Regions from separate parts of the Mesorhizobium sp. M0590 genome, predicted to be linked through region 2. Evidence: riboswitches for the same ligand, from Rfam matches in the RefSeq annotation. Region 2 holds a riboswitch; the other holds the start of a gene.
What was found. Region 2 has a riboswitch for S-adenosylmethionine ahead of metX (homoserine O-acetyltransferase MetX). Riboswitches for the same ligand answer to the same signal wherever they lie in the genome.
Positions count from the first base shown of each region.

Region 1 (3,453 bases), on a different contig from region 2:
TGGCGCGCTTTCCAGCTATTCGCGCCCGCCTTCTAGTCGGTGACGACCGCATCAGCGGCAATCCAAAACTCAACAATTGCGTGAAGGGTTGGGAAGCGGCGCATTATAGCTGGGTCATCCTTGCCGATTCCAACGTGCTTATGCCGAGCGATTACGTCCAGCACCTGATGGCGGCGTGGCGGCACGACACTGGCCTCGTCTGCTCGACGCCGATCGGCTCGCGGCCGGACGGCTTCTGGGGGGAGGTCGAATGCGCCTTTCTCAACACGCTGCAGGCACGCTGGCAGTACGCCGGAGAGGCGCTCGGCCTCGGCTTCGCGCAGGGCAAGAGCATGTTGTGGAATAAGCCGATGCTCGACGCCAATGGCGGCATCTGCGCGCTTGCTGCCGAGATCGCCGAAGACGCCGCCGCGACCAAGCTGGTCAACGGGTTCGGACTGCGGGTCAATCTTGTCGCCTCGCCCTTCGAACAGCCGCTCGGCCGGCGCACGTTTGGCGAGATCTGGTCGCGGCAGGCGCGCTGGGCGCGGCTGCGCCGCGTCACCTTCGCGCTGTTCTTCGCCCCCGAGATCCTGATCGGCGCAGCGCCGCCGCTGGTGCTTGCGCTGATCGCGGCGGCTGACGCCGGCGTCAGCCTGCCGGCAACCGCCATCGCCGTGCTGGTCGCGGCCTACCTGCCGGAATGCGCCTTGGCCTCGGCCAAGGGATGGCACCTGTCGCTGCGCACCATCCTGGCGATGATGGCGCGAGACCTGATGCTTCCCGCCATTTGGGCGCGCGGATGGCTGAGCGGCGCCGTCGACTGGCGCGGCAATGTGATGACTATCCAGACCAAGGCCGTCGCGGAGCTGGAAGAGACCCCGTCCGGCGCCTGATCGGCGCGTCCCCGCTCGCCTCTGTTCGGCCAGCCCTTATCCGGCAACTCTCAGTGCCTGCTCGATGTCTTCGAGCAGGTCGTCGGCGTCCTCAAGGCCGACTGACAGCCTGAGCGTTCCCGGTCCGATGCCGAGCTCGGCGCGGGCTTCATCGGTCAGGTTCTTGTGTGTGGTCGTCGCCGGATGGGTGATCAGGCTCTTGGCGTCGCCGAGATTGTTGGAAATCAGCACGACGTCGAGTGCGTTCTGGAAGGCAAAGGCCGCCTGCTTGCCGCCCTTCACATCGAGGCAAATCAGCGTCGAGCCGCCCGACATCTGCTTCTGGACCACGGCCGCTTGCGGGTGGTCGGCGCGGCCGGGATAGATGACGCGGGCGATTTGCGGGCGCTCGGCCAGGAAATCCGCGATGCGGCCGGCACTTTCCGTCTGCTGGCGTACGCGTAGCGGCAGCGTCTCCAGGCCTTTCAGCAGCGTCCAGGCATTGAAGGGCGAGAGGCTTGGGCCGGTGTGGCGGAAATAGTCATGCAGGTTCTCGTCGATCCATTTCTTGTCCGACAGAACGATGCCGCCAAGACAGCGCCCCTGGCCGTCAATATGCTTCGTGGCCGAATAGACGACGATGTGGGCGCCGAGCTGCAGGGGTTTCTGCTGCAAGGGCGTAGCGAAGACATTGTCGACGATCAGCCTGGCGCCGATCGAATTGGCAAGTGCCGCGACGGCGGCAATGTCGACTACCTCCAGCGTTGGATTGGTAGGGCTTTCCAGGAAAAACAGTTTGGTGTTGGGCTTGACCGCCTTTTCCCAATTGGCGATGTCGGTGCCGTCGACCAGCGTTGCCTCAATGCCGTATTTCGGCGCCAGCGTCTCGACCACCCAGCGGCAGGAGCCGAACAGCGCGCGCGCCGCGACGATATGGTCGCCCGCCTTGGCGCTGCACAGCAGTGCTGCCGTCACCGCCGCCATGCCGGATGCCGTGGCGCGCGCGTCCTCGGCTCCTTCCAGCGCGCACATGCGTTTCTCAAACATGTCGACCGTCGGATTGGCATAGCGCGAATAGATGAAGCCCGGCTCCTCGCCCTTGAAGCGGGCCTCCGCCGCTTGCGCTGTCTCGTAGACATAGCCTTGGGTGAGATACATCGCCTCGGAGGTCTCGCCGAAGCCGGAACGCAGCGTCCCGGCATGCACGAGTGCGGTCTGAGGCTTCCAGTCGCGCTTCTTGGTCATCATTCCATCCAACACCAAAATTGGTCCAAACAACAAAAAACCGGTCGCGAAAGTCGCAACCGGTCCATATGGCCTTGCGGCCCGACGGTCCTTTAGCGACTTGTTTAACGTGGCTGCAAGCCGACCGGCCAAATCACCACGGGATAACGAGCTTTAGACCCGCGCCACGCTTGCGTCAATTGCCGGCATGATTAAGAGGGTTGTACCAAGCAGGTGCCAAAGGCGTCCACGGTCGGACCTGCGACAGAACAAGACCTCGCCCGGCGTTCGAACGGAGCCAGACCCTTGCGGCAGACAGGCATTCTTCCCGATCAGGATATTTCCGCGCTGTTCCAGACGGGCGCGCTGAAATCGCCGCGCACGCTCGATGCCGATCAGATCCAGCCGGCCAGCCTTGACCTCAGGCTCGGCGACAAGGCCTGGCGGGTGCGTGCTTCCTTCTTGCCCGGCCCGGACTACAGGGTTGTCGACAAGCTCGACCGGCTGAAGCTGCACGAGATCAACCTCGCCGAAGGTGCCGTGCTGGAAACCGGCTGCGTCTACATCGTGCCGCTGCTCGAAAGCCTGGCGCTGCCCGCGCATATTTCCGCCTCCGCCAACCCGAAAAGCTCGACCGGACGGCTCGATATCTTCACCCGGGTAATGACCGACCGTGGCCACGAGTTCGACAAGATCGCCGCCGGCTATGAAGGCCCGCTCTATCTGGAGGTCAGCCCGCGCACTTTCCCGATCGTCGTGCGGACCGGCTCGCGGCTGTCGCAGATCAGGTTCCGCACCGGCAATGCGCTCTTGTCGGAAAACGAGCTGCACGAGTTGCACCGCGCCGAAATGTTGGTCGCCACCGAACCACCCAACATCTCAGGCGGGGGCATCGCGCTATCGATCGACCTCGACGGCGACAAGGACGGGCTGGTCGGCTATCGCGGCAAGCACCACACCGGCCTGGTCGACGTCGACAAGCGCGCCGCGCAGGATGTCGTCGATTTCTGGGAGCCGCTCTACAAGAGCGGTGCCGGCGAGCTGGTGCTCGATCCGGACGAATTCTATATCCTGGTGTCGCGCGAGGCGGTGCATGTGCCGCCGCTCTACGCGGCCGAAATGACGCCCTTCGATCCGCTGGTCGGCGAGTTCCGCGTCCATTATGCCGGTTTCTTCGACCCGGGTTTCGGCCATTCGGCGTCGGGCGGCACCGGCAGCCGGGCGGTGCTCGAGGTGCGTAGCCACGAAGTGCCGTTCATCCTCGACCACGGCCAGATCGTCGGACGGTTGGTCTACGAGCACATGCTGAAACGGCCGCAGGCACTCTACGGAACAGATCTAGGCTCGAACTATCAGGCGCAGGGTCTGAAATTGT
Region 1 is NZ_JAMYQN010000006.1:84,670-88,122, reverse strand. It holds gene NKI52_RS12430 (glycosyltransferase) at 1-875, shown strand, start outside; gene NKI52_RS12425 (O-succinylhomoserine sulfhydrylase) at 912-2,102, opposite strand; SAM riboswitch at 2,172-2,249, opposite strand; gene NKI52_RS12420 (2'-deoxycytidine 5'-triphosphate deaminase) at 2,385-3,453, shown strand, end outside.
Region 1: another riboswitch for S-adenosylmethionine. It lies ahead of NKI52_RS12425 (O-succinylhomoserine sulfhydrylase); the one in region 2 lies ahead of metX (homoserine O-acetyltransferase MetX).

Region 2 (3,453 bases):
CCAGGTCACGCCGGGGCCGCAGATCGTCGAGTACCTGCACAAGATCGATGAAACGCTGGAACCGTTTGGCGGCCGCTTCGTGGTGCACGGAGGCGAGGTGGAAGTCGTTGAAAACACCTGGCCGGGCCACCTCGTCATGATCGAATTTCCAGACATGCAGCAGGCGCGCGCATGGTACCGCTCGCGCGCCTATCAGGAGATCTTGCCGCTGCGCACCGAGAATTCTCAGTCCGACGTGGTCCTGGTCGATGGCGTTGCGCATCCGCACAAGGCCACCGACGTTCTCGAATAAGGGGACGATCTGCGACGATTGGCTCTTATCGTTTCAGCAGAAACACCGCCTGCTGGCCGAAAAAATTCCAGAACCACCACGGCATCGAGAAGCCGATCCGCTGGCCATTGGCGTCGAGCGCGGTCGCCTTTTCCACCGTCGCGCCAAGCTCGTCGCACAGATTGACGAAATCGCGAATGGTGCAGAAATGGATGTTGGGGGTGTCATACCAGGAATAGGGCAGGTCCCTGGTCACCGGCATGCGGCCGTTGAAGAGCAACGAAAAGCGCACCCGCCAGTGGCCGAAATTCGGGAATGAGACGATGGCGCGGTTGCCGATCCGGAGCAGTTCGTCGAGCACCAGCTTCGGATTGCGTGTCGCCTGCAAGGTCTGCGACAAGACGACGAAGTCGAAGCCCTTGTCGGGATAGAATTGGAGATCCTTGTCGGCATCGCCCTGGATGACCGACAGGCCACGCGCCACGCATTCGTTGACGCCGCGCTGCGACAGCTCCAGGCCGCGGCCATCGACCTTCTTGGTCGCCTGCAGCAATTCGAGCAGCAGGCCGTCGCCGGAACCGACATCCAGCACCCGCGACTGCGGCGGGATGAGATCGGCGACGACTTCGAGGTCGACGCGCTGGGCGCGGTTGACGCTCATGCGTTCGCCTCTTGCCTGGCGCATGATCCTGATCCGAAAAGTCTGCAACTTTTCGGGGTCATGCGCTGATGCCTGGCGCATGGTCCTGATCCGAAAAGCCGGCAACTTTTCGGGGTCATGCGCCGAGCCCTCTCGCCCGAGCGGCCGAGGCGATGAAGCCTTTGATGGCGGCGAACAGTTCGGGCTCGTCGAGCAGAAAGGCGTCGTGGCCGCGGTCGGTCTCGATTTCGACGAACGATACCGAGGCGCCGGCCGCGTTCAGCGCGTGCACGACCGAGCGGCTCTCTTCGGTCGGGAACAGCCAGTCGCTGGTGAACGAAACCAGGCAGAAGCGCGTCTTGGTGCTGGCGAAGGCATCGGCCAGCCGGCCGCCATGGTCGGCGGCGAGATCGAAATAGTCCATCGCCCGGGTCATGTAGAGATAGGAGTTGGCATCGAAGCGATCGACGAAGGTCATGCCCTGATGGCGCAGATAGCTCTCGATCTGGAAGTCGGCATCGAAACCGAAGGTCAGCGCTTCGCGGTCCTGCAGGTTGCGGCCGAACTTGCGATGCAGCGCTGCTTCCGACAGATAGGTGATGTGGGCGGCCATGCGCGCCACCGCCAGCCCCTTTTCCGGCCGCTTGCCATGCTCGAAATATTTGCCGCCGTGCCAATCGGGGTCGGCCATCACCGCCTGCCTGCCGACCTCGTGGAAGGCGATGTTCTGCGAAGAATGGCGGGCGCCGGTCGCGATCGGCAGCGCCGAGAAGACGCGCTCGGGATAGCTGGAGGCCCATTGCAGCACCTGCATGCCGCCCATCGAGCCGCCAAGCACGCTGAACAACTGTTCGATGCCGAAATGCTCGACCAGCATCAACTGCGCCCGCACCATGTCGCGGATGGTGATGATCGGCAGGTCGAGCCCGTAAGGCTTGGCTGTGGCGGGATTTGTCGAGGCGGGGCCGGTGGAGCCGAGGCAGCCGCCGATGACGTTTGACGAGATGACGAAGAAACGGTCGGTGTCGATGATCTTGCCGGGGCCGATCAGCACCTCCCACCAGCCCGGCTTGCCGGTCACCGGATTGGTGTTGGCGACGTGCTGGTCGCCGGTCAGCGCATGGCAGACGAGGATGGCGTTGGAACGCGCGTCGTTGAGCGTGCCATAGGTCTGGTAGGCGATCTGGAACGGCGACAGCAGCGTGCCAGCGTCGAGCTTGAGCGGCTTGTCGGCGCCGAAACGCAACACCGGGCTCGACGGCTGGTCGGCCTCGTTGTTGGTTTTTCGAGCGCGCAAAGCGACCATCACATCTCCTTGCCCGGCCTTCAGTTGTCCACCGGTCCGGGCAACAGCCAGTCAGGGCAACAAAAAACCGGCCATGCCTTCGCAAAGCCGGTTACAAGATGCAAACGGCCCTTTAGCAAGTTGTTTAACGTGGCTGCAAGCCGACCGGCCAAATCACCACGGAACTGTTGCTGCTCTTCTAGGACCGACGCATGGCTTCGTCAACGGCAAGTTCTTGATCCCGAATTGCCGCCCCTCGACATTCCGGGCCACGGCTTGTATTTCCGCTGCGGCCTCCGGATGGAGGCACTCTCGACGGATTTCATGAAATGAGCCAGACACCGGATCAGACACGTCCAAGGCCCCGCGCCGGCATCATGGACATCGAAGCCTATGTGCCCGGCAAGAGCGCGGCGCCTGAAGGTGTCGCCAAGGTCCATAAATTGTCGGCGAACGAGAACCCGCTCGGTCCTTCGCCAAAGGCGATAGAGGCCGCGCGCGCGGTCGCCGACAAGCTCGCGGTCTATCCCGACGGCAGCGCCAGGCGCCTGAGGGAAGCGATCGCCGAGGTGCACGGGCTCAACCCGGCGAACATCGTCTGCTCCAACGGCTCCGACGAGATTCTGGGCCTGCTGGCGCAGACCTATCTCGCACCCGGCGACGAAGCCATCATCACCGAACACGGCTTCATGGTCTACAAGATCTACATACAGTCGGCCGGTGCCGTCCCGGTAACGGTCAAGGAGACCGATGAACGCGCCGACATCAATGCGATCCTCGCCGCGGTGACGCCGGCTACCCGGATCATCTTCCTTGCCAATCCAAACAATCCAACCGGCACCTACGTGCCGTTCCAGGAGGTGCGCCGCCTGCATGCCGGCCTGCCGCGAAACGTGCTTCTGGTGCTGGATGCAGCTTACGCCGAATATGTCCGGCGAAACGATTATGAAGCCGGCGTCGAGTTGGTGGGCAGCGCGGAAAACGTGGTCATGACCCGCACTTTCTCCAAATTGGGCCTGGGCGGGGCGCGGATCGGCTGGATGTATGCGCCAATGCACGTCATCGACGCGATCAACCGCGTGCGCGGGCCTTTCAACGTCAATGCGACGGCGATCGAGGCCGGCATCGCGGCGATCCACGACCGCGCCCATATCCAACGCAGCGTCGCGCACAACGAGACCTGGCTAGCCTGGCTGAGCGAGCAACTAAGCGGGCTCGGGCTGCGGGTGACGCCGAGCGTCGGCAATTTCATCCTCA
Region 2 is NZ_JAMYQN010000001.1:122,078-125,530, reverse strand. It holds gene NKI52_RS00615 (DUF1330 domain-containing protein) at 1-292, shown strand, start outside; gene metW (methionine biosynthesis protein MetW) at 318-932, opposite strand; gene metX (homoserine O-acetyltransferase MetX) at 1,048-2,217, opposite strand; SAM riboswitch at 2,310-2,387, opposite strand; gene hisC (histidinol-phosphate transaminase) at 2,526-3,453, shown strand, end outside.